3 regions of the Brevibacillus sp. YAE8 genome follow, and region 3 is predicted to be linked to each of the others. Evidence: riboswitches for the same ligand, from Rfam matches in the RefSeq annotation. Region 3 holds a riboswitch; each other region holds the start of a gene.
The links. A riboswitch is a leader RNA that binds a small molecule or an ion and turns the genes downstream of it on or off. The one in region 3 is predicted to bind cyclic di-GMP.
Positions count from the first base shown of each region.

Region 1 (7,493 bases), on a different contig from region 3:
CAAAGTTGTTCAGCACGTTCAAAATCGAGAGCGAGGCCATGCCCTGGGAGTTGGGCGGCACGTTGTACGCCTTGTAGCCGCGATAGTCTACCGTAATCGGCTCCGCCCAGGTGGAGGTATGCTTCTCGAAGTCTTTCAGCGTGAGCAGCCCGCCGTTTTTTTGCAGGTCGGCGACGATTTTTTGCGCGACTACGCCTTTGTAAAATCCGTCGGCGCCTTTTTGGGCAATGATTCGCAACGTTTTGGCAAGGTCCTTTTGCTTGAGAATTTCGCCTGCGGCATACGGCTCTCCGTTCGGCTTCAGGAACGTTTTGCGGAAGCCCTCGAAGCGCTGGAGATTTTTCAGCTCGTTGTCAGTCGGGTCTGTTGCGTACTTGGTCCAGTAAACCTGGTTGGGCGAGACGGGATAGCCGTTTTCGGCGTACCCGATCGCAGGCTCCAGCAGCTTGTGCCAAGGCAGCTTGCTGTTGCCCATGCTTTTGTGCGCGTAGTTGTAGGCTTCCCACCAGCCGGAAACAACGCCGGGAACCGTGTTGGCAGACTCATAGCCGCGGGAAGGAATTTTGTCGTAGCCTTTGCTTTTGTAGTATTCGATGGTTGCCTTTTCGCCAGCTCGTCCGCTGCCGTTCAATGCTTTCAGCTCTTTTGTTTTGGCGTTGTAAATGAGCCAGAAGTTATCCCCGCCAATGGTCGTGTAGTGCGGATAGACGACGGCGAGGGTAGAGGCGGCGGTAATCGCGGCGTCTACTGCGTTTCCGCCGTCTTCCAACGTTTTCAGGGCTGCGGCTGTAGCCAGATAGTGAGGTGTTGTGACCATGGCATTTGGCGACATTGATGTTGGACGATTGGCAGCTTGGACCGGAGCGAATGTTGTCAGGCCGATAGCGGCGGTCAATGCGACGGCAGAAAGTTTTTTCCAAAGTGACATCTCATGAAGCCTCCTTGTATTTTGGTGAAAAGGTTCAACAATCCGACAGCTTTTCGCAGCCTCACCTCCTTGACCGGGACAGACAGAAAATTCCTCATACCTACAAAAATGGACAAAAACAGACAATGAGTGCGCAAAAAAAGACCAATGATATAGGATCATTGGTCTTGTCCTACATCAATATTTCGGTAGCTGGCTGGCATGCCCGCTCGTGCGGAGGTAGCCCCTCTAGCTTTGCGTCGCCGGATTTCCCCGGGTTTGCCGTTTCGATATCAATGAAAAATTAATGCAAATGTTGCAGGTAAAATTTCCTAAACCTGTTTGTCAATAATATAGACGATTTGTCGATTGGGGTAAATAAGGAAATTTCTTTTTATCTAGAAAAAAGGAAGCATCAGGGAAATACGCGTTTTTCACCGACATTCACACACCTCTGTTGGCCGAACTGCTTATGATGATAAAAAGGCACATTTGCCAAGGAGTGAAACAACGACCATGATGCATCCCGATACAGAGCTTCGCTATATCAACGACGAGATCGGGTACGGTGTGTTTGCGACAAAGCTCATTCCCAAAGGCACGATTGTCTGGGTCCAGGATGATCTCGATCAGGTATTAGACCCGGCATTTGTGGAAAAACTGGATCCATTAAGAAAACAGGACGTGCAAAAATATTCGTTCAAAAATCAGTTCGGCAAATACATCTTGTGCTGGGATAAGGCCCGGTTTGTCAACCACAGCTTCCATGCGACCTGTGTGGCGACGATGTACGATCTGGAACTGGCGGCGCGGGACATTTTGCCGGGCGAGGAACTGACCGATGATTACGGAACGCTGAACCTGGATGAACCGTTTGACTGCTTGCCGGAGCCGGGCACGAGCCGTTCAAGGGTGATGCCTGACGACTTGCTGCGCTACTATCGCCAATGGGATGAGATCGCAGCCGCCGCCTTCGAGCGGTTCAATCAGGTTGAACAGCCGCTGCTCCACCTGGTAAGACCTAAGCATTTGCAAACCATTCGCGGCATTACCGAACAGCGGCGGTCGCTCGACTCGATCATTTCGCTGTACTGCCAGCCGCAATCGCGATGGTCAAAAGAGCAGGAGTGGTAGACGCAGCGGGCCGGACAACGGCCCGATTTTGTTGAACTCTGGGAAGAGAATCAGTATTATGGAATGTAAAGGTGAAGTGAAAGGTTGATTTCATTGGAAAACAAGGTAGCGTCATCCAATTTTATCCGCAATATCGTGATTGACGACCTGCAAGCAGGCAAGGTCAAGGAAGTCATTACCCGCTTTCCGCCGGAGCCGAACGGGTATCTTCATATTGGACATGCAAAAGCCATCTGCCTGAATTTTGAACTGGCAAGCGAATTTAATGGCAAGGCTCACCTCCGTTTTGACGATACCAATCCGGTGAAAGAAGACACTGAGTACGTGGAAGCGATCAAAACAGACGTCAAATGGCTTGGCTTTGAATGGGACGGGCTGTTTTTTGCATCGGATTACTTTGAAGAGATGTACAAGCGTGCGGTGCTGTTGATTCAAAAAGGCAAAGCCTACGTGGACGATCTGTCTGCCGAAGAGATGCGCAAGCTGCGCGGAACGTTGACGGAGCCGGGCGTAGACAGTCCGTACCGCAACCGTTCTGTGGAGGAAAACCTCGACCTGTTCGAGCGCATGCGCAACGGAGAGTTCAAGGACGGGGAAAAAGTGCTGCGTGCCAAAATCGACATGTCCTCCCCGAACATCAACATGCGCGATCCGGTTTTGTACCGCATTTCCCATACGACCCACCACAACACGGGAGACAAATGGTGCATTTACCCGATGTACGACTACGCGCACCCGCTGGAGGATGCGATTGAAGGCGTGACCCACTCGCTCTGCTCGCTCGAATTCGAAGACCATCGTCCGCTGTACGACTGGGTCATCAGCGAGTGCGAGATGGAGCACGTTCCGCGCCAGTACGAGTTTGCCCGCTTGAACCTGACCAACACGGTCATGAGCAAGCGCAAGCTGAAACAGCTCGTAGACGAAAACGTCGTCGATGGCTGGGACGATCCGCGCATGCCGACCATTGCAGGCTTCCGCCGTCGCGGCTTTACGCCGGAAGCGATTCGCACGTTTGCCCGTGAAGTCGGGGTAGCGCGCAGCAATAGTACAGTCGACGCGAAAATGCTGGAGCATTTCATCCGCGAGGACTTGAAGCTGAAAGCACCGCGCACGATGGCTGTTTTGAATCCGCTGAAAGTCGTCATCACGAACTATCCGGAAGGCCAGGTCGAGATGCTCGAAGCGGAAATCAACCCGGAAAATCCGGAGATGGGCAATCGTCAAATTCCGTTCTCCCGCGAAATCTACATCGAGCAGGACGACTTCATGGAAAACCCGCCAAGCAAGTATTTCCGCCTGTTCCCGGGAAATGAAGTCCGTCTCAAGCACGCCTACTTCATCAAATGCAACGACGTGGTGAAGGACGCGGATGGCAATGTCATCGAGCTGCACTGCACCTACGACCCGGAGACGAAGAGCGGAAGCGGGTTTACAGGACGCAAGGTAAAAGGGACCATCCACTGGGTAGATGCGAGCCAGGCAGTACCTGCCGAGTTCCGTTTGTACGAGCCGCTGATTCTCGACGATGAGGACACGGAAGGAAGCTTCCTGGACAACATCAACCCGAACTCGCTGGAAGTGTTGAACGGATTCGTCGAGCCGAACATGAAAGACACGAAGGCGCAGGACAAATACCAGTTTTTCCGCCACGGATACTTCAACGTCGATCCGAAGCATACGACGCCGGACAAGCTGGTCTTTAACCGGATCGTTTCGCTGAAAAGCTCGTTCGAACTGCCAAAAGCGTAGTACAGGCGCAGGCTGTGACAAACACAAAAACGCTGTTGCGGCATGGGAAAACCGTGTGCAACAGCGTTTTTTCATCAGGCAAGGCGTGGAACTTTTCTCATTCGCGTGTATAATTATTCGTGTTGCACCAGAGAAGGAGGACAGGCAGTGAATGGGGGAGCAGAGCTTACACGCAGCTTGAAGCTGTGGCATATCGTCGTAATTGGCCTGGGGTACATGGCTCCGATGGCCGTCTTTGACACTTTTGGCATTGTGGCCGAGGAAACCGGTGGACACGTTCCTGCTGCCTACGCAGTGACGCTGCTCGCCATCCTGTTTACCGCCGCGAGCTACGGGAAAATGGTCCGCGCGTTCCCGTCGGCAGGGACCGCGTACACGTACACGCAGCAAACGATCCATCCGTATGCGGGATTTTTGGTCGGATGGGCGTCGCTGCTCGATTATTTGTTTTTGCCCATGATTAACGCCCTGCTAACAGGGGTGTATTTATCGTCCGTCTTCCCCGAGGTGCCGACCAGGTGGTGGATTATCGGATTTATCGCACTGATTACATTATTGAATGTGTTCCGGGTCACCGTGACGGCTTCCGTCAACTCGTTTCTCGTGCTGTTTCAAATCGCCTTTGTCATTTTGTTCGCGGGGTTGTCCATTCGCAGTCTGGTTCAGGGAGAGGGGCTTGGGCACGTATTCAACATCCAGCCGTTCTTCTCGCCCGATCTGTCCGTAGTCGCGTTACTGTCGGGCGCCTCGATTCTTTGCTTTTCCTTTTTGGGCTTCGATGCCGTGACCACGCTGACCGAGGAAACGGTCGAGGCCAAAAAGACGATTCCCCGGGGGATTTTGCTGGTCGCGCTGGCAGGGGGAGCGCTGTTCATTACCGCTTCGTACTTTATGCAATCGTTGTTTCCTGATGTTTCTGTATTGTCTGACCCCGAAGCGGCCTCCGCGGAAATCGCGCTGTTTATCGGCGGCTCCGTGTTTCAGCTACTGTTTTTGGCGGCAGCGCTGTCTTCTACGCTCGCCTCCGGGCTTGTGTCGGTGACCAGCGTCACGCGGCTTTTGTACGCGATGGGGCGGGACGGCTATTTGCCGCGAAAATGGTTTGGCTATGTGCATCCGAAGCTGAAAACGCCTTTGCTCAACGTCCTTTTGGTCGGGACGCTGATGCTGTCCGCGCTCTACCTGGACCTGTTGACCGCGACGTCGTTCATCAACTTCGGGGCGCTGATCGCCTTCAGCTTTGTCAACCTGAGTGTCATCGCCTACTATCTCAGGCTCAAGCAGGAAAGGCGCATGGCCGATTGGTGGGGCTATCTGCTGGCGCCGCTGATCGGGACCGCTTTTATCGCGTTTTTATGGATCAGTCTTGATATCAAGTCGATGATGCTCGGACTGTTGTGGACGTTTGTCGGCCTTGTTTATTTGTTTTATTTGGTCAAAATCAAGGGAGCCAGGCTGGAGCTGGTGAAATTCGATGAGTAGCAGCTTCACAGACGAAAGCGGGGATGAAAGGAGCGCGGGCAAAATGAAGAGGGGAACCGGAGCGAGTGTAGTGCGGACAAGCCGCATCCCGATCGCGGGAGGGGAGCTGGAATACAGCGTAACAGGCAGAGCGGATGCCCCTGTGCTGTTGCTGCTCGCCGATGAAACGAAGCTGCCTGATGAAGCGCAGCGGACCTTTTGCCGGGAAGCCGCTGTCCGTTATCAGCATGCCGTACCGCAGGCAAAAGTGAGGATGATACCGGATTCGCTTCATTTGCTGATGGTGACTCATCCACAGGAGACGGTGAAGGCCATCGATGAATTTTTGCATAGCTAAAGGGAAGGGGACAAGCGCGCTGCTTGTCCCTTTTTGTCTTGACCAATGGCTTGACGCAGCCATGTTTTCTCATGAACTGGCCGATCAGCGCTTGCCGGTCTGTCTATCGCTTCGCCTCGCGGAAGAGCCTGTCCAGCTCGTCCGCCATTTTTTTGTCCCGGTTGTTGTCTCGCAAATGTTTTTTCACTTTTTCCAGCGAGTCGATCCCTTTTTTCGAGTTGACCGTCCAGACTTTCGCATCGGTGCCGTACAGGCGCTCTACGACGGTGCGCGCTTGCGTGAACAAAGCGTTCCGATCGCTGGTGCCCAGCACGCCTGTCGTGTTGGTTCTCGCCTTCGCCCCTGCGATGCCGTTCGCCGTATCGTTGCCTCTGCTGCTGCTGCCCGCATAGCTGCTCAGCAGGTGGGACTGCATCGGGTCCATCGAATTGATCGAAGCCTGGTTGGCGGTCGTCGGCGCAAGAAAAATAGCATCGCCGACGATCAATGCATGGATGCCGTGAACTCCGGCTGCGCCGAGCTGTGCTTCCAGCTTGGTCGAGGGGCCGCCGCTGTGCAGATGCGAGCTGCCGATGGAGCTGTACACGCCGTTGCCCATTCCGCTGAAAGTCGTGCCGTGAGAGTTGGTTGTCAGCTTTTTGTCGCGGTCTACGCTGGGAATGACCGTCTCGTCCGCTCTGTCCGGATGTACGGTATGTGTCCGGGCCGGTTCTTGCGGCGCAGCCTGGTTGTTGCAGGCCGAAAGCAGAAGCGCGATGCCCAATCCGGTGCTGCCCACCCATGTTCCTAAGCGTTTCATCGTAATCCCTCCAACTGTTGCTATATAGGTAACCATATCCTTTGTTTGCCTCTGGAAACTATGTGTGGAGCATGTTGGGAAAATTTCCGGGAAATGCGTTTAGCCTGTCGAAAAAATGCGCAAACCAAGGGAAGAGAGAACTGGAGGTGGTAGATTTGGCAGAATCAAACAACAGGCATGAGCAGCCAGTGTCGCGTCGGCACTTTTTGAAAAACACTGGTCTGGTGCTCGGTGGTCTGGTTGTCGGGGGAGTGGCAGGAAGCCTGCTCCGCAAGCCGGAAGCACCACCGCAACCGGGAGCGACACCGGCTCCTGCTGCCGATTATAATCAGGCGCTGATGTATTTCAGTCCGGAGCAGTTCAAGGTAGTGGACGCCGCATGCGAGCGAATTTTCCCCGAAGACGAGCTAGGCCCGGGGGCAAAAGCGTTGGGCGCGGCTTACTTCATCGACCACCAGTTGGCGGGAGATTGGGGGTTCAACTCGCGCGAATACATGCAAGGTCCGTTTTATCCGGGGGAAGTGACCCAGGGCTATCAGGGCAGGCTGAAGCGGCGGGAAATATTCGACATCGGAATTCAGGAGCTGAACAACTACAGCCAGTCTACACATGGCAAACGCTTTTACGAGATCACGCCTGAGCAGCAGGACGCCGTGCTGAAGGCGTTTGAGACAGACGAGGTGAAGCTGACCACGATCTCGGCCAGCGCTTTCTTCAAAATGCTGCGCGCCAGCACAATCGAAGGGATCTACGCTGACCCGCTGTACGGCGGCAATAAAAATATGGATGGCTGGAGATTAAAAAATTACCCAGGTAATCAGATGACCTATACACAGGTGATCGAGCAAGACAAATTCGTGAAGATGGAGCCCTTGAGTTTGCGGGATCATCAACACTGACAACACGGGGTGAAACAACATGGCCAAAAAATTGCCCAAAGTGGATGTCGTTATCGTGGGTGTAGGCTGGGGCGGAGGGATTATCGCCTCGGAGCTGACGAGGCAGGGGCTGACAGTCGTTGGACTGGAGCGAGGCAAAGAGCGGAAAACAGAAGATTACTTCATGGTACACGACGAACTGCG
Region 1 is NZ_BAAIYG010000014.1:13,748-21,240, reverse strand. It holds gene ggt (gamma-glutamyltransferase) at 1-928, opposite strand, end outside; cyclic di-GMP riboswitch class I at 1,113-1,201, opposite strand; gene AC27IT_RS16465 (SET domain-containing protein) at 1,424-2,041, shown strand; gene AC27IT_RS16460 (glutamine--tRNA ligase/YqeY domain fusion protein) at 2,126-3,793, shown strand; gene AC27IT_RS16455 (APC family permease) at 3,941-5,275, shown strand; gene AC27IT_RS16450 (alpha/beta fold hydrolase) at 5,319-5,612, shown strand; gene AC27IT_RS16445 (hypothetical protein) at 5,716-6,411, opposite strand; gene AC27IT_RS16440 (gluconate 2-dehydrogenase subunit 3 family protein) at 6,567-7,310, shown strand; gene AC27IT_RS16435 (GMC family oxidoreductase) at 7,330-7,493, shown strand, end outside.
Region 1: linked by a shared signal. The riboswitch ahead of ggt (gamma-glutamyltransferase) and the one ahead of AC27IT_RS04460 (methyl-accepting chemotaxis protein) in region 3 are both predicted to bind cyclic di-GMP.

Region 2 (7,493 bases), on a different contig from region 3:
ATCGCTTTCACTCTTAAGGGAAAAAAAGCATCATTTTACAACCAATTTTTTGGGGGATAACGAAAATGAACAAAAAAACAATGATTATAGTTTTCCTGGTCTTAATCATGATCTCTGCTCCAGTTATATATGTTCAAGGAACTTTGTTAAGCTTAGAAAATCAAGTACGCCAATATCTCATTACGGAGAAAAATCTCGATGAGAAAACAATAGTTAGTCTAGATGGCGTTTTTGGGAAGCTTCCGCTTTTTAGTGTAGAAGTTATTTTTGCTGATGAACCCGATGTAAGATACTTTTATACTGAAAAAAACGGAAACATAATACCTTTACATCCATCGCCTAAACCCAAAGGATACGAATACAAACATAAGTGAGTCCCGATAATCTACACGTCCGAATCCCCAGATTCGGGCGTTTTTCCCTGTTATGAGCGATTGGCGTTCGACCGATCGTCTCAAAAAGTCCACCCATTATGGACGTCCTACGCTGGTACCGCCTTTGGAGGCGAAAGGGGGATTGTCCCTCGCGGATGACTGCAATTACCTCCATTTTCATTTGTTGGATACTATCTTCTTGCGGTTGTTTGATATACCGCGATAGAAAAATCATATCTGGCTCAAACAAGGTAATAAGCGTTTCTCATGCTTGCTAGCGCGGTCAGTGGAGCGGTGAGCAACTGCTGCCAGCACCAGCGAAAAAATTTGACCTAGCGAAATACGAATCAGGCTAGCGCAGCCCTTGAAGCCGCGAGCAACTGCCGCCAGCATTCTACGAAAAACTGGCCCTAGCGAAAATCCACCAGCTACTGCTGTCCTTGAAGCCGCGAGCAGCTACTGCCAGCATCCAACAAAAAATCGCCCTAGCAAAATTCGCACACTAATCACGCGGCAGCACTTGCAAAGCAGAATCCTCATGGGAACCAACACAAACGATTGATATTGCGGGCAGTACATCAAAGGCGGCATTCTAGAAGAAAGAGTGAAAAATGGGGATTGCTACCTGACAATACCCGCTATCTGAGACGCGGTTTCCGTCTACGATCTTAAAGAGATGAAGCTGAAGGCAAAACTGCATTCGCCAACGCCTTCCTCGATCGCTTTGGACGATTCGAATTTGTTGGTTACGAACTTTGTGCAAGGGACGCTATCTGTTTTCGATGCCGAAAAATTAAGCCAAATACGGCAAGTGCCGGTCGGGGAGTGGCCTACCCAAGTGTTTGTTGTGCCAAAATCGAGTGCGAACGAATAAGGAAGCAAGCCCTGATTTTGGCGTGATTTTGCGAAAGGCAGGAGGCTGAGTGTGAAGGCAGGAGGGCAGGAACACATACAGGCGGGAAAGCATAAAGCCACGAACACACAAACTCATGCCCACCCAACCAACAATTAAGCACCTCCCCAACACCCCCCGAAAGAAAAAACGACTGCACCCCCAACAGATGCAGTCGCCCTTTTCTCGCACAAAACTTTATTCAACAACCTTTCTCATTCGCAATTACAACCTTGTTCCTCCCAGACTCTTTCGCCTGGTACAAAGCCTGGTCGGCCAGTTCGATGAGCTGTGTAGCGGAATCTCTGTGGAGCGGGCTGCTGACGATGCCGACCGATACGGTGATGGGCTGGCCCGTCGGATTTGTGCTGCTTTCCATCTGCGTTCGGATTTTTTCCGCGACGGACAAGGCTTCTGTGCTGGAAGCGCTGCGGAGCAGGGCGATGAATTCTTCGCCGCCGAAACGGCCGCAAATGTCGCTTTTTCGCACACAGCTTTTCATGATTTCCGCAAACTGCTTCAAGACTTCATCGCCGACCGGATGGCCGAAGGTGTCGTTGACGTGCTTGAAGTGATCGATGTCCAGCAGGAGGATGGAAAAGTTCTTTTTCTCTTTCGTCCACGTTTGCAAAATCTCTTCGACGGAACGGCGGTTCGCAAGCCCTGTGAGCACGTCGGTGGTTGCTTCGTGGGTCAAGCGGTCGGTTTTCTCTTTGATTTTTTTGGCCGCTGTCCGGAATGCTTTGGTCAATAAATCGGCCTCCCGGTTCCAATGGTGCTTGTCCGGGGGCAGCTCGACTCTTTCCGAGCCCATTTTGCTCATCAGATCGGCTAGGTGGACAAAAGGTCTGGCCAGCTTGTGGGCGAGCTGAATCACAACCAGAAGCAGGAACAGAGACGGAGGCAGCAAGTAGAGCAGCATCATTCGCACCTGGCTGTGCAGCTCGTTGTAAACGAGTTCCATCGGCGAAGTGACGATGACTCCCCAGCCGTTTGCCGGAACTTGCGCATACCCGGCCAGCAGGTGATCGCCGTTGATGCTCAACATCCGGTCGTAGCCGTTGTTGCCCGCGAGCAGCTTTCGTACGACGGGATTGGACTGGATGTTCTGGCCGATCTGCTGTTTGTCCGGATGGAACAGCAACTGTCCATTCGAGCCGACAATCGAATAAGACGAGCCGCTCGTATCTATCTCCGGGTTGCCGATAATCATGTTCAAAATGTTGTGATCCTGCAAATAGATCGTTCCCCCGACGAATCCGCGATACTGTCCGTCCTTGTCAAAGATCGGTTCGCTCATAAACAGCAGGAGGCGCTTGTACTTTTTGGAAATGTAGGGCGATGAGATGTAAGGCTTTTTCAATGCCAGTGCGTATTGCGCTTCCCTGGTCGTAAGCTTCTGTCCGACAGTGCCGAGCGATGGCGGGGACACACTGCGAACCGTTCCGGTTTCATCTACGACAGTAAGCGAGTTGAAGTAGTTGCCGCTTTTGCGAAGAATCTCCAGATGTTCGATGGCTTCTTGTTGCGTCCGTGAGGGATGGTCGATTAAAACGGTGGCGGAATAGCGCAGGCTGCTGCGCATGGATAGGAACAGGGAGTCGATCATTTGGCTCATTTTGCTTGCGCTCGAATAGTTTAGAGTGAGAGTCGTATCAATCAGCGACTTCTTTTTCGATTGATACGAGGCTACGAGAAGAATCGTCAGCGTCAACAGAATGGACAAGGAAACAAGACCCGTCAAAAGGGTAGTCAAACCAATCTTTTTCCCCTGGCTCGTTGGAAAACGATGAAAAACAGGCATATGGCTTAGGCCTCTCTTTGCGTTGGATCGATTCACGATGGAAGAGAACTGTAAAAATTCCATGTGTATTATAAGCGATACAGGCGGGACATGCTATGTAGAAAAATGAATTTTATAAAAAAATCTCGCCGATTCCACAATTATCCAGACATGCACGCAAAAAAACTGCCCTCTACAAAAGAGAGGGCAGTTGCATAAAAATCCAGCCAGCTTTGCTGCTTACGTATTCAAACCGCGAATTTGTTGCTCGATCTTTTCGAAGCCGCCGGATACTTTGACGATTTCCTCTTTTTGCTCGGAGACGAGCACGAGGACTTCTTCGAGGCTTTCCTTGTTTTTGTCGGTGATGTCTGCGTTGACCTCGACTTTGGCGTTGACTTCCTGAATCATGCTGTGGACGTGGACGATGAACTCTTGCAGATTTTTCGTTTTCTCGGCGAAGTTGTGCATGTAGTTGTCCACGTTCGTAAACATTTCCTGAACCTCCATGATCCCTTCGCTGTTTTTCTCAAACGACAGTTGGGACTCGGAGATCATGTCGGAGACGAGCTTCATTTTTTCGCGAATCGTCATCAACAAGGTAGAGATTGATTCGGAGGACAGCTTGGAAGATTCGGCCAGCTTGCGCACCTCGTCCGCTACGACGGCAAAGCCGCGACCATGCTCGCCTGCACGGGAAGCCTCGATGGTCGCATTGAGCGCCAGCAGGTTGGTCTGTGCCGAAATTTCCGAAATCGTTTGGATGATTTTTTCAATGGATTCCGTTTCTTTGTTCAGCTCTTGGATCAGCTTGTTCGTGCCTTGAATGTCCTTGATAAAGCGCTCGAAGTCGTTGCCGATGTTGCTGATGCGCTTGCCGCTTTCATTGGTCGCTTCTTTGGTCGATTCTACGTATTCGTGCATTTCGGTCACGGAGCGGGTCATGTCCTCTACCTGGAGGTTGGTCGTGCCCATCTCGCGGCGCAACTCGTTGGTGTTGTCGGTCTGGATCGAGAAGGAGCGCATGATCTCCTGAAGGGCAGCCACTGTCTCCACCGCGCGGACGTTGACGCCATCTGTAACCTTGTTCAAATTCTCCTGATATTCCTGGACGGAGTTGAGCGATTCGTTGATCTGGTCCAAAATGCGCTGCAGCGACTCTTTGGAGGCGATCGCTTGCTGCTTTTGCTCCTCGCTTTCCCGCTGCAGCTTGTTGTTGAAAACTGCGTGCATCATGCTTGTCGCCGATACGAAGCAGAAGGCCAGCAAGTAGTACATCAAATGAACAGGATCGGACGTGTAGAAAATCGCTTCGCCGTTCGTCAGGAAATAGTAGGTGACGATCCCCATGGCTGCGATGATGGTCAAGATGTTAATCAGTTTGTCCTGATAAATGCCCATGACCGCGACGAAGAACATGATCGTCATGATGTTGACCAGCCAAGGATCGAGTCCCACGATGACGAACATGAAAATGCCGATGACAGCGAAGTTGAAAAACTTCATGAAGGGAGCCATCTTGTCCCGCCAGGCTGGCCGGTTGGAAAGGTAGGCAAAAGGTGCGAGCACCCCGTACAAAATCCCCAGCACGGTTAAAACGAAGGAGAACGGAACCCCCATGATGAGGTTCACGATCTGGACGATGGTAATGATGCTCGCAAAAACAATGACCACCCAGTTATTTCTTCTTTGTAAGAGTTCCATGTCAGCTAACCTCAACTTTTATTTGTTTGCAAAGCTCTTGATACCAGGCAAATTCGGGCTTGTCCTTGTTCAAATAGGCTTCTTGCAGGTGGAAGACGGTCGGAATGGCATTCGCCCCTTTGTAGAAGACCATCTCTTTCACTTGCGTCGCTCTGACGTTGTATTTACGGTTAATCAACTGAAAAAAAGCCGGATCTGCCAAACCGACTGCATGCGTATATCCGTGTTTTTCTGCATAATCGATCATGAGGGCAACTCCCCATCGTCCCAGCTTTCCGCGGAACTTGGGCAAGACAGCGAAACTGTCCACTTCGACAACTTTCATATCGCTCGTCAAAACATCCTGAAACAAATTTTGCAGATAAGCAGAAGATTTTTCATGTGGTGTAAATTCAAAAGTCCCGCCTGGTTCGTCCTCATCCGACAACAAAAGATAGACGTCGGAACCATCTTTGGCGTATTCCATCTCGAAGCCCATTGAGGTCCAGACACTTTCCTTGATTTGATGGAAAAGAGCCAAAGATTGTGCTGAATCAACCAGTTTGTACATAATACTTCACTCCATTTTTCTCTCTCTTTGTTTTTTCATGTACAAGTCTAGTGTTGATCGATAAAATGGCGCCTCCTTTCTTCCATGTGAGCATAAAAAAGGCCATTCCCCATGCGGAAACAGCCCAAAGTCACCATCATCTTCCTGCTATGCTCATGATGTATGGCAACCCGGCTGTCATGGTCAAAGACTTTAGACCCGTGGTTTTGCGTCGCCACCTTTCGATGACTTTGCCTTTGTCATTCATTTGCGAAAAATGTATAGAAGTGTCGAATTATGCAAAATATAATCCAAGAGAAACAATCTTGTCAAGTTTTGGTAGGGTAAAGTAACCGATTGTTCATAAATAGTCGGCTCCAAATTGGTAGTTTGGACAGAGAAAGATGCGAGGAAAAACAGAGAAAAGATAGGAACATAGTCAGGTTGTGCCGGGACTTTTGCCAATGGCCGACTCAGCTACTTTCGCCTGATGCGTAACAAAAATTTACCATCCGTCCGATAACTAGAAAGAACAGGAGGGATGCGAAAATGAGTCAGGCCAAAACGATTGAGTTTCACTTTTCCGGTGGCGAGCTGGTTAAGATCGAGACAACCGAGCCGGAAGAAATCATCCAAATGGTCGCCAACCAAAAGGATGGGTGGCTGCAATACGATGACATCGTGATTAATGTAAGAAACGTTTCTTACATTAAAGTGCGCGATCTCGCTTAGGCTGCTTGCTTGCCAAAAAGGCCCTCGTTCACGGAGGGTTTTTTTTATTTTCGCTTGTGCCGGGAAAAGCACATTGACAAAGGAACGAACCTGAACCTATAGTGAGTATAAAACTAACTACTAAGAGGTCGGGATGGAAGACATATACAAGGAATTGCAAAAGCTCGGATTTTCCCAGTACGAGTGCAAGGCTTACATCAGTCTGCTCAAGCACTCTCCGATCACCGGATACGAAATCAGCAAACGCTCTGGCGTGCCGCGCTCCATGATTTACGAAGTCGTGGGCAAGCTCGTTGACAAAGGGGCTGTTTACACCGTGCCTTCCGAGCCTGTCACGTATGCGCCGCTGCCAGCAAGAGAGCTGGTCCGCAGGCTGCGCGGGCAGTTCGAAGCGTCCTTCGACTATTTGGAAAAAAACTTGTCGGCCTTAGAGTCCGAGCAAGAGATCGACGTCATTCGGCGAATTAGCGGTGACGAGCTGGTGCTCATGGAAATGAGGCAAATGATCGAGCAGGCTGGCGAGGAAGTGTGGCTGTCGATCTGGGAGCCTCAGGTGCCTTTTATCCAGGAGGCGGTGGACAGACGAACCGAAGAAGGGATTTCCGTCTTTACCGTTTTGTTTGGACAGCAAGAGACGCGCGTAGGGACGACGTATCACCATGACTATATGGCGCCTGATGTGGCCGAGGAACGGATGGGCGGGCATCTTACAATCGTCGCGCGTGATCTGGAGGAAGTGCTGATCGCCAACTTCACGCCAAATACGGCTGCCTGGGCGGTCAAGACGAAGGATCCGGCGCTCGTTCTGGTCGCTGTCGAGTACATTCGCCACGATATTATGTTTGCGGAAGTGACAAAGGTGCTCGGCCCGGATAAGGTCGAAGCGCTCTGGCGCAGCAAGCCGGACTTGTACCAGGTGGTCACCGGGAAGAGATTCAAGTAAGCGGAGCGAAGCAGGAGGCAAGCGCGCAAGCCGGAGTGAAATAAAGAGAGAGTGAGGGAGAAGCAGTGGGGCGAGAACAACTGCAAGTAGAAGCATTGTCGAACGCGGGTGAGCAGGGAAGCTTCATGCAGGGGGTCAAGGATTGCATTCCAACCTTGCTCGGGTATTTGAGCATCGGGTTTGCGGCAGGTGTGCTGGAAAAGACCGCTGGGCTGAGCATCATGGAAATTGCCTTGATGAGCATTTTGCTGTACGCAGGCTCGGCGCAGTTTATTGCTGCGGGCATGATTGCCGCAGGAAGCTCGGCGATGGGAATTATCATTACGATTTTGTTTGTGAATTTGCGGCATATTTTGCTAAGCGCGGCTCTGTCGCCCTACTTCCGCCATCTGACGGCGTTTCGGAACATGCTCGTCGGTTCGCTTCTGACAGACGAGACGTTCGGGGTTGCGATCAACGAGGCGGCGAAGCGCAAGCAGATCGACGAAAAATGGATGCACGGTTTGAATGTGACGGCTTACCTGAACTGGATTGCG
Region 2 is NZ_BAAIYG010000004.1:299,676-307,168, reverse strand. It holds gene AC27IT_RS09345 (DUF3139 domain-containing protein) at 66-374, shown strand; gene AC27IT_RS09340 (sensor domain-containing diguanylate cyclase) at 1,469-3,070, opposite strand; gene AC27IT_RS09335 (methyl-accepting chemotaxis protein) at 3,290-4,753, opposite strand; gene AC27IT_RS09330 (GNAT family N-acetyltransferase) at 4,755-5,303, opposite strand; cyclic di-GMP riboswitch class I at 5,465-5,548, opposite strand; gene AC27IT_RS09325 (hypothetical protein) at 5,832-6,014, shown strand; gene AC27IT_RS09320 (TrmB family transcriptional regulator) at 6,148-6,957, shown strand; gene AC27IT_RS09315 (AzlC family ABC transporter permease) at 7,083-7,493, shown strand, end outside.
Region 2: linked by a shared signal. The riboswitch ahead of AC27IT_RS09330 (GNAT family N-acetyltransferase) and the one ahead of AC27IT_RS04460 (methyl-accepting chemotaxis protein) in region 3 are both predicted to bind cyclic di-GMP.

Region 3 (7,493 bases):
ACCAGATCGAGAGCGAAATCAAAAACATGATTAAGCTGATCGACAAAATCTACAAAGTGTTCGGCTTTGAATACAGCGTAGCACTTTCGACTCGCCCGGAAGATTCCATGGGCTCCGACGAGCTGTGGGAAACAGCGGAAAGCTCCTTGAAAAAGGTGCTGGAGCAACTGGAAATGCCGTATGAAATCAAGGAAGGCGACGGTGCGTTCTACGGACCGAAGATCGACTTCCAAATTACCGACGCGCTGAAACGCCGTCACCAATGCGGAACCATCCAGCTCGACTTCCAAATGCCGGAGAAGTTCGACCTGACTTACGTGGGCCAAGACAACGAAAAGCATCGTCCGGTTGTCTTGCACCGTGCGATGTACGGCTCCATGGAGCGTTTCATCGGCATCCTGATCGAGCACTACGCAGGCGCATTCCCTGTCTGGTTGACTCCAATCCAGGCGCGCTTGATGAACATCAGCGAGGTGCACATTCCGTACGCCGAGCAAGTCAAAGAAAAGCTGCAACAAGCTGGCATCCGCGTAGAGCTGGATGCGCGCAACGAAAAAATCGGCTACAAAATCCGTGAAGCGCAAGTGCAAAAAATCCCGTACATGCTGGTTATCGGGGAAAAAGAAGTGACAGACGGCACTCTGTCTGTACGCAGACGGGGAGTAGGCGATGAAGGCGCCATGACCGTTGATGAGTTCGTGGAAAAAATCCGCGCCGAAATCAACGAAATGAAGTAAAGCAAAAAGGGCAGTTCTCACCCGAACGGTGGGAACGGCCCTTTTGTTTTTGGCGAAAACGGTGGCGACAACTGCTACAGCTCATTTTCCAGACGGGTAAGCAGTGTTACGACTTCATGGGACGCCCGTTGAAGCTGCTCGTACGCTTCCTGGGCGCCGGCGAGATCCTCGGCCTGGTATTTTTCCACTGCCTGCTTGGCGTAAAAATGTACTAATTTGTGCGGCTCCTCCAGCTTTTTGAAGGTCGGGTTGTTGCGCACAAGCGGCGGCAAGTCGCTGTAGTACCACGTCCCCAGTCGGCAGTGATGGTGCGAGGCCATTTCTGCGGCGACCAGGTTTTCCAAACCAAGGAACATGTTGTAAATTTTCCATTTCCACAGCAAATGATCCGTTTTGGCCACGCGCACGATGTCTTTGTAGCTCAATTTGACATTGATCGTAAAGAACGTCTTGCGGTACTCATCCATTTTCCGGCTCAGTTCGAGAATGATTTGCGCGGTGTCTTTGGCGATTTGCTGCGAATGTGTGCTCAGGTCAAAAATCGTGGAGTTGCGGTGGGCGATATCCGTGACAGAAGAAGCCTGTTCCTCGGTCATGGCGGCAATTTGCGAGGTGGATTGGCTGATTTCCTGCATGGTGGACACAATCTTGTTCAGGGCGACATCGGCGAACTGGGCTTCCCCGACGCTGCGCTCCACCAGCTTGCTCGTGCTGTCCATCTGCTCCGTCACTCGCTTCGAAACTTGTTGCAGCGACTCCATGTTGTCTGTGATCCGGCTGATCTGTTCTTTTGTATGCTCGGCCAGCTTGCGCACCTCAGTGGCTACGACCGCAAAGCCGCGCCCTTGCTCTCCGGCCCGGGCGGCCTCGATACTGGCGTTCAGCGCGAGCAGGTTGGTCTGCTCGGCGATTTCCCGAATGATGCGGATGACGTCCTGTGTCTGATGAATCTCCTGATTGAGCTGGTTTACCCTGCTCATGACCTCGACAAAGACGTGGCCCACCTGGCGGATGTCGCCGAGAGCGGCATTGATGATCTGTTTGCTCTGTTCAGCGGATTGCACCGCTTCGTCTGTCCCTTCTGCGACTTTGACCGCGTGGTTGGCGACTTCCTGAATCGAGGCGCTCATTTCTTCCGTTGCTGCGGTGACGCTGTGGCTTTCCTCGATCTGCTCGTCCATTCCCGAGATAAGCTGCTTCGTCGTGTCGAGCTGGGTCATATGGTTGAGCATGCCGGAGATGCCGAACAAAAACGATTTGAACGTCTCTTCCATATACACTTCCACAATCAGTTGCTGATCGAATGCTGCCAATTTTTGCACAGCGGTGACCATTTTCATCATCTGATGCGGCTGATTGCTCCATTTTTCCATCAAAATCGTGGTCATGATCTGAATCAGCAGATGGTGTGCAGAAATAAAATGATCGGCTGTCAGATGAATGCGGCTGTGAACTTGCCCGATGACAATTCTCGTTTTCACGTACTCATGGTTGACTTCTGCTGTGAGAAACTGCTCCAGGTAGACCTCCAAAGTTTTTTTCAACCGCTCCAGGCTGGAGTTGTCGAGGATGATCTTCTGGAGGTGGGGAACGTTAGTGATCGACTGGTAAAACCGGGATACGATCTCTGCTTTAAAGGGGTAAATCGTGGTAGCAGCCTCTTTGACGTGCGCCAATGTATCCTGATCCACGCCCAAAAAAGACAGGCGCTCTTTCACGCGTTCGCCCACTTCGGCAATGTCAGTTGCGTGGGAAGCTTTCACATACTCATTCCATGGCTTTGCTTTCTTTGCAAAAAATTGCATGCAGACCTCCGAATTTTACATTTTATTGATTTACTCAAAAATTGAGAAAGAGGGGGCGATTGCCATTGCTGCAGCTTGCCGTTTCTGAGCAGTGGACAAGGCCTTTGTTCTGGGATAAAATAAACCGACCCTACAACGAAAATAGGGTCGGTTGCACTACTCGCTCCCAGCCATTCAAGTGCCCACATACAAACGGCTGATCTTCGCTTTCCTTATTGAAGAGGAATATATAGAGCATAATATATAGTCATATTATCCTATGTTTATACAAAAGGGAATAGTCAAAAAAAATGGTTTGCACATTGGCGTGCACCGGGTCATTTTTCCGATTTTCATCGGCTTGCGACCGCTTTTGCAACAGCGAAAAGTGCAGGAACAGGAGCCGTTCGCAGGCGGAATATGGTACGCTAATAAAAAGCCGGAATCGCATGTTGGACATCAATACGAGACAAACAGGAGATAGAGTGGCATGCCAGGCTCAGCCAGGAAAAGGAGGGTGACCACCAGTGCTAGAGCAGATGCAAGTACGTGACACACGAAAGCGTCCTCTCCGTGATCTGCGCATTTCCGTGACAGACAAATGCAATTTTCGTTGCCGGTACTGTATGCCGGCTGAAATTTTCGGGCCGGAGTTTGAATTTTTGCCGCAGCACAAACTGCTGTCGTTTGAAGAAATTACCCGCTTGACCCAAATATTCACAGCGCTCGGCGTGCGGAAAATCCGGATTACGGGCGGAGAACCGCTCGTGCGCAGGGATTTGCCTGAATTAATACGAATGATTCGAAAAATAGAGGACGTTCACGATATCGCCATGACGACCAATGGCTCGCTGCTCGCCCGCCATGCCCAGGCTTTGAAGGAAGCCGGGCTTGATCGCGTCACCGTCAGCCTCGACAGCCTGGACAACGAGCGGTTTGGCATGTTAAACGGCAGAGGCTATCCGGTGGATGCCGTGCTCGACGGGATTCGCGCGGCGGCGGAAGCGGGACTCGGGGTGAAAATCAACATGGTCGTCCAGCGCGGTGTCAACGACCAGGACATTTTGCCGATGGCCCGTTATTTCCGCGAGCAAGGCCATACGCTGCGCTTCATTGAGTTCATGGACGTAGGCAACAGCAACGGCTGGAAGCTCGATCAGGTCGTGCCTTCCAGCGAAATCGTCCGGATGATCGACGCAGAAATGCCGCTCGTCCCGGTCGAGGCGAACTACTTCGGCGAGGTCGCTTCGCGCTACCGCTACGAGGGGAGCGATCAGGAGATTGGGCTGATCTCGTCGGTGACACAAGCCTTTTGCTCTACCTGTACGCGGGCGCGGCTGTCGGCAGAGGGGAAAATGTACAACTGCCTGTTCGCCTCCGCCGGCTATGACTTGCGCGAGCCGCTGCGCAGCGGGCGAAGCGACGAAGAAATCCAGGAGCAGATTCGCGCGATCTGGGAAAAGCGCGACGAGCGCTATTCGGAAGAACGGCTGGACGAAACGCCGGGGCTGCAAAAGCGTCCGAAGGTGGAAATGTCCCACATCGGAGGATAAAAAGCGATAAGCCTTGACAAAGACAACTCTACCTTGTATTATAAGTTGCGTGTATAAACACTTCATACTTCGAGAACAAGCAGAGGCGCCCAGCTTCTCACCTGGGTCGACGTCCGACACGACTGTTGACAGGTAACTCTTATGCAAAGATCCTTGGATCTGATGAAATTGCTTAGGTGAGATATGTGCGGGCGCAGATGCGTTCGCACATTTTTGTTCCTTCTCGAAATTGACGGAGGTGGCAAGTATTAGCAAGGATCAAATGTTAATCAACGAAGCGATCCGTGCCCGTGAAGTCCGTTTGATCGGCGCTGACGGGAGCCAATTGGGAGTCGTACCCTTCAGGGAAGCGTTGCGCATTGCCCAGGAAGCCGAACTGGATCTGGTAAACGTTGCTCCGACAGCCAAACCGCCTGTATGCCGTATCATGGACTACGGAAAGTTCAAGTACGAGCAGGCGAAAAAGGAGAAAGAAGCACGGAAAAACCAGAAGATCATCGAGCTGAAAGAAGTGCGTTTTTCTTCTAACATCGAAGAACACGATTTTCAAACCAAGCTTCGCAACGTCCGCAAGTTCTTGGAGGATCACCACAAGGTGAAGTGTACGATCCGTTTCCGTGGACGTGAAATCACCCACTCCGAAATCGGGCTTGGCGTTATGGAGCGTGTAGCTGCTCAGTGTGAAGATCTCGCTACGCCTGAGCGTAAACCGAAGATCGAGGGCCGCAGCATGATTATGATTCTGGCTCCGAAAGCGGAAAAGTAAGATAGTAGTTTAGACAGGAGGACTTTTCAGATGCCTAAAATGAAAACCAACAAGGCTGCTGCAAAACGTTTCAAAAAGACTGGAAGCGGCCAATTGAAGCGCGACCGCGCATTTGGTAACCACATGTTCGCCAACAAAACGACTAAGCAAAAGCGCCACCTGCGCAAAGCTGCACTCGTTTCCAAAGGCGATCAAAAACGCATGGAGCAAATGCTCACTTACCTGTAAGTTTTCGCATCATTACACACATTACGCAGCATGAGCTCCCTAAGCGCCTAGCAGTAGGCCGCCATGCTGGAAAGACCAGGAGGAGTTTAGTATGCCAAGAGTAAAAGGTGGCATTGTTACACGCCGTCGTCATAAGAAAATCCTGAAGCTGGCGAAAGGATACTTCGGTTCCAAACATCGCCTGTTTAAATCCGCTAATGCGCAAGTAATGAAATCCCTGCTTTATGCATACCGCGACCGTCGTCAAAAGAAACGCGACTTCCGCAAACTGTGGATCACCCGTATCAACGCGCAAGCTCGCCTGAACGGTCTGTCCTACAGCCGTCTGATGCACGGCCTGAAAGTGGCTGGCATCGAAGTGAACCGCAAAATGCTGGCTGACCTGGCTGTGAACGACAAAGCTGCGTTCAACGAACTGGCAGCAGTTGCAAAAGGCAAACTGAACGCGTAAGCACATACGCAAAAAGCAAAGCCGATCTTTCCTGGTGGGGAAGGTCGGCTTTTTTTGCTTGTCGGAGAGGCTCTCCCCTATGAATGAACATCCGAAAAGCGCAAGGGCAGCAACGAAACGCCATCGTTTTTTTAAAGAAAATGGACAACGGGCGTAGAGGCGGCTCCGTCTCAGGTTGGAGCAAAAAACAATCTCCCGTCCGTGTCGAGAGGATGGCTCCCTGCCGTACAATAAAAAGCGTCAAAGGAAAACATTGGATAGGAGAGAGTAGAGATGAAAAAACAAAAGTGGATGGTAATGATGGGTGCAACTGCGGTGGTCTGTTCGGCGCTGTTCGTTCCGGGAGCGTTCGCCAAAGAAAAGGATGATGCCTACGTAGCACCCGTCGTCTTCATCACAGGAGCACCGGCGGCACAAAATGTAGACCAGGCGAATCTCAACACGATTCCGACAGGCAGTTCGTTTATTTTCCCGGCAGCAAACAGTGACTCTGACAAAAAATAAGAGGGAGCAATCCGCGAGGAGCGATCGGCTACAGGTCTGGTCGCTCTTTTCGTTTCTTTCGGTGCCGTCGCGGCAGTTTTGTCAGCAGGACGAATCGCCACTTCCTGCCTCCCGACATATGATGGTGGGGGAATCCTAGCAGGAAAGGAGTTTCGCTGATGAACAATCGCCAGAGGATGGCGGACGAAGAGCTGCAAGTGTGGGCGTACCGGATGGAAGCCAAATCCCCGCAGGATGTGCTTGTTCTGGCGGTGGAACACTTCGCAGGCAACCTCGTCCTCGCCTCAAGCTTCGGTGCCGAGGATGTCGTGCTGATCGACATGCTGCACAAACTGGCCCCGACGATACCTGTTTTTTATCTCGATACGAACAAACATTTTCCCGAGACGTACGAGACGCGCGACAAGCTGGAGGAGCGGTACCAGACGAAATTTATCCAGGTGCTGCCCCAGATGACGCTGGCTGAGCAGGAGAAGAGCCACGGAGACAAATTGTGGGAGACAGACCCGAATCTGTGCTGCCAAATCCGCAAAGTAGAGCCTTTGACACGGGTGCTGTCCGGCTACGACGCCTGGATTACCGGCATTCGCCGCGATCAGGCGCCTACCCGCGCCAATGCGAAAAAAGTGGAATGGGACGATAAATTCAAGCTGGTGAAGTTCAACCCGCTCGCGGACTGGACGATGGACCAGGTGTGGGCATATATACACGCGAACGATGTCCCCTACAACCCTTTGCACGACCGCAATTATCCAAGTATTGGCTGCAGTGTTTGCACCCGGCCTGTCCAGTCAGGGCAGGACCCGCGCGCGGGCCGCTGGGCCGGCTTTGACAAGACCGAATGCGGCCTGCACAAGTAAGGGAACAAAAGGGAGGACACGCTATGCATACGATCTCGCCACACGGTGGGACGCTGATTGAACGGCTGGAAAGTCAGCCGGAAGCGATAACCAGAGCCGCTGGCAAAAAAGCAATCGTGGTCGATCAATGGACGTTGTCTGACATAGACTGCCTCGCCATTGGCGCCTTTTCCCCGCTGACAGGCTTTCTTTGCGAGGACGACTACCATTCCGTCGTGGAGCGGATGCGGCTCGCAGACGGGACGGTTTGGCCGCTGCCCGTGACGCTGGCAGTCGATGCGGCCGAGCACGCGGACATCGAGCCGGGGGATGCGGTATGGCTGCGCGGCGAAGATGGCGAAGACTACGCCATACTCCAGGTGCAAAGCCTCTACCAGCCCGATAAAGCCCGGGAGGCAAGACAAGTGTTTCGGACAGCGGACCGGGCGCATCCGGGAGTGAAAAAGCTGATGGAAAAACCGGGGCTGTACGTGGGCGGTCCGGTGCATGTGCTCAAGCGGCCGCAGCCCGAGCGGTTTGCCGAATATTATTTGACGCCGCGCGAGACGAGAGAGCTTTTTTCCCAAAACGGCTGGAAGAGCGTCGTCGGCTTCCAGACGCGCAATCCCGT
Region 3 is NZ_BAAIYG010000002.1:332,760-340,252, reverse strand. It holds gene thrS (threonine--tRNA ligase) at 1-737, shown strand, start outside; gene AC27IT_RS04460 (methyl-accepting chemotaxis protein) at 812-2,542, opposite strand; cyclic di-GMP riboswitch class II at 2,679-2,762, opposite strand; gene moaA (GTP 3',8-cyclase MoaA) at 3,061-4,074, shown strand; gene infC (translation initiation factor IF-3) at 4,337-4,840, shown strand; gene rpmI (50S ribosomal protein L35) at 4,871-5,068, shown strand; gene rplT (50S ribosomal protein L20) at 5,160-5,519, shown strand; gene AC27IT_RS04435 (hypothetical protein) at 5,793-6,023, shown strand; gene AC27IT_RS04430 (phosphoadenylyl-sulfate reductase) at 6,182-6,883, shown strand; gene sat (sulfate adenylyltransferase) at 6,907-7,493, shown strand, end outside.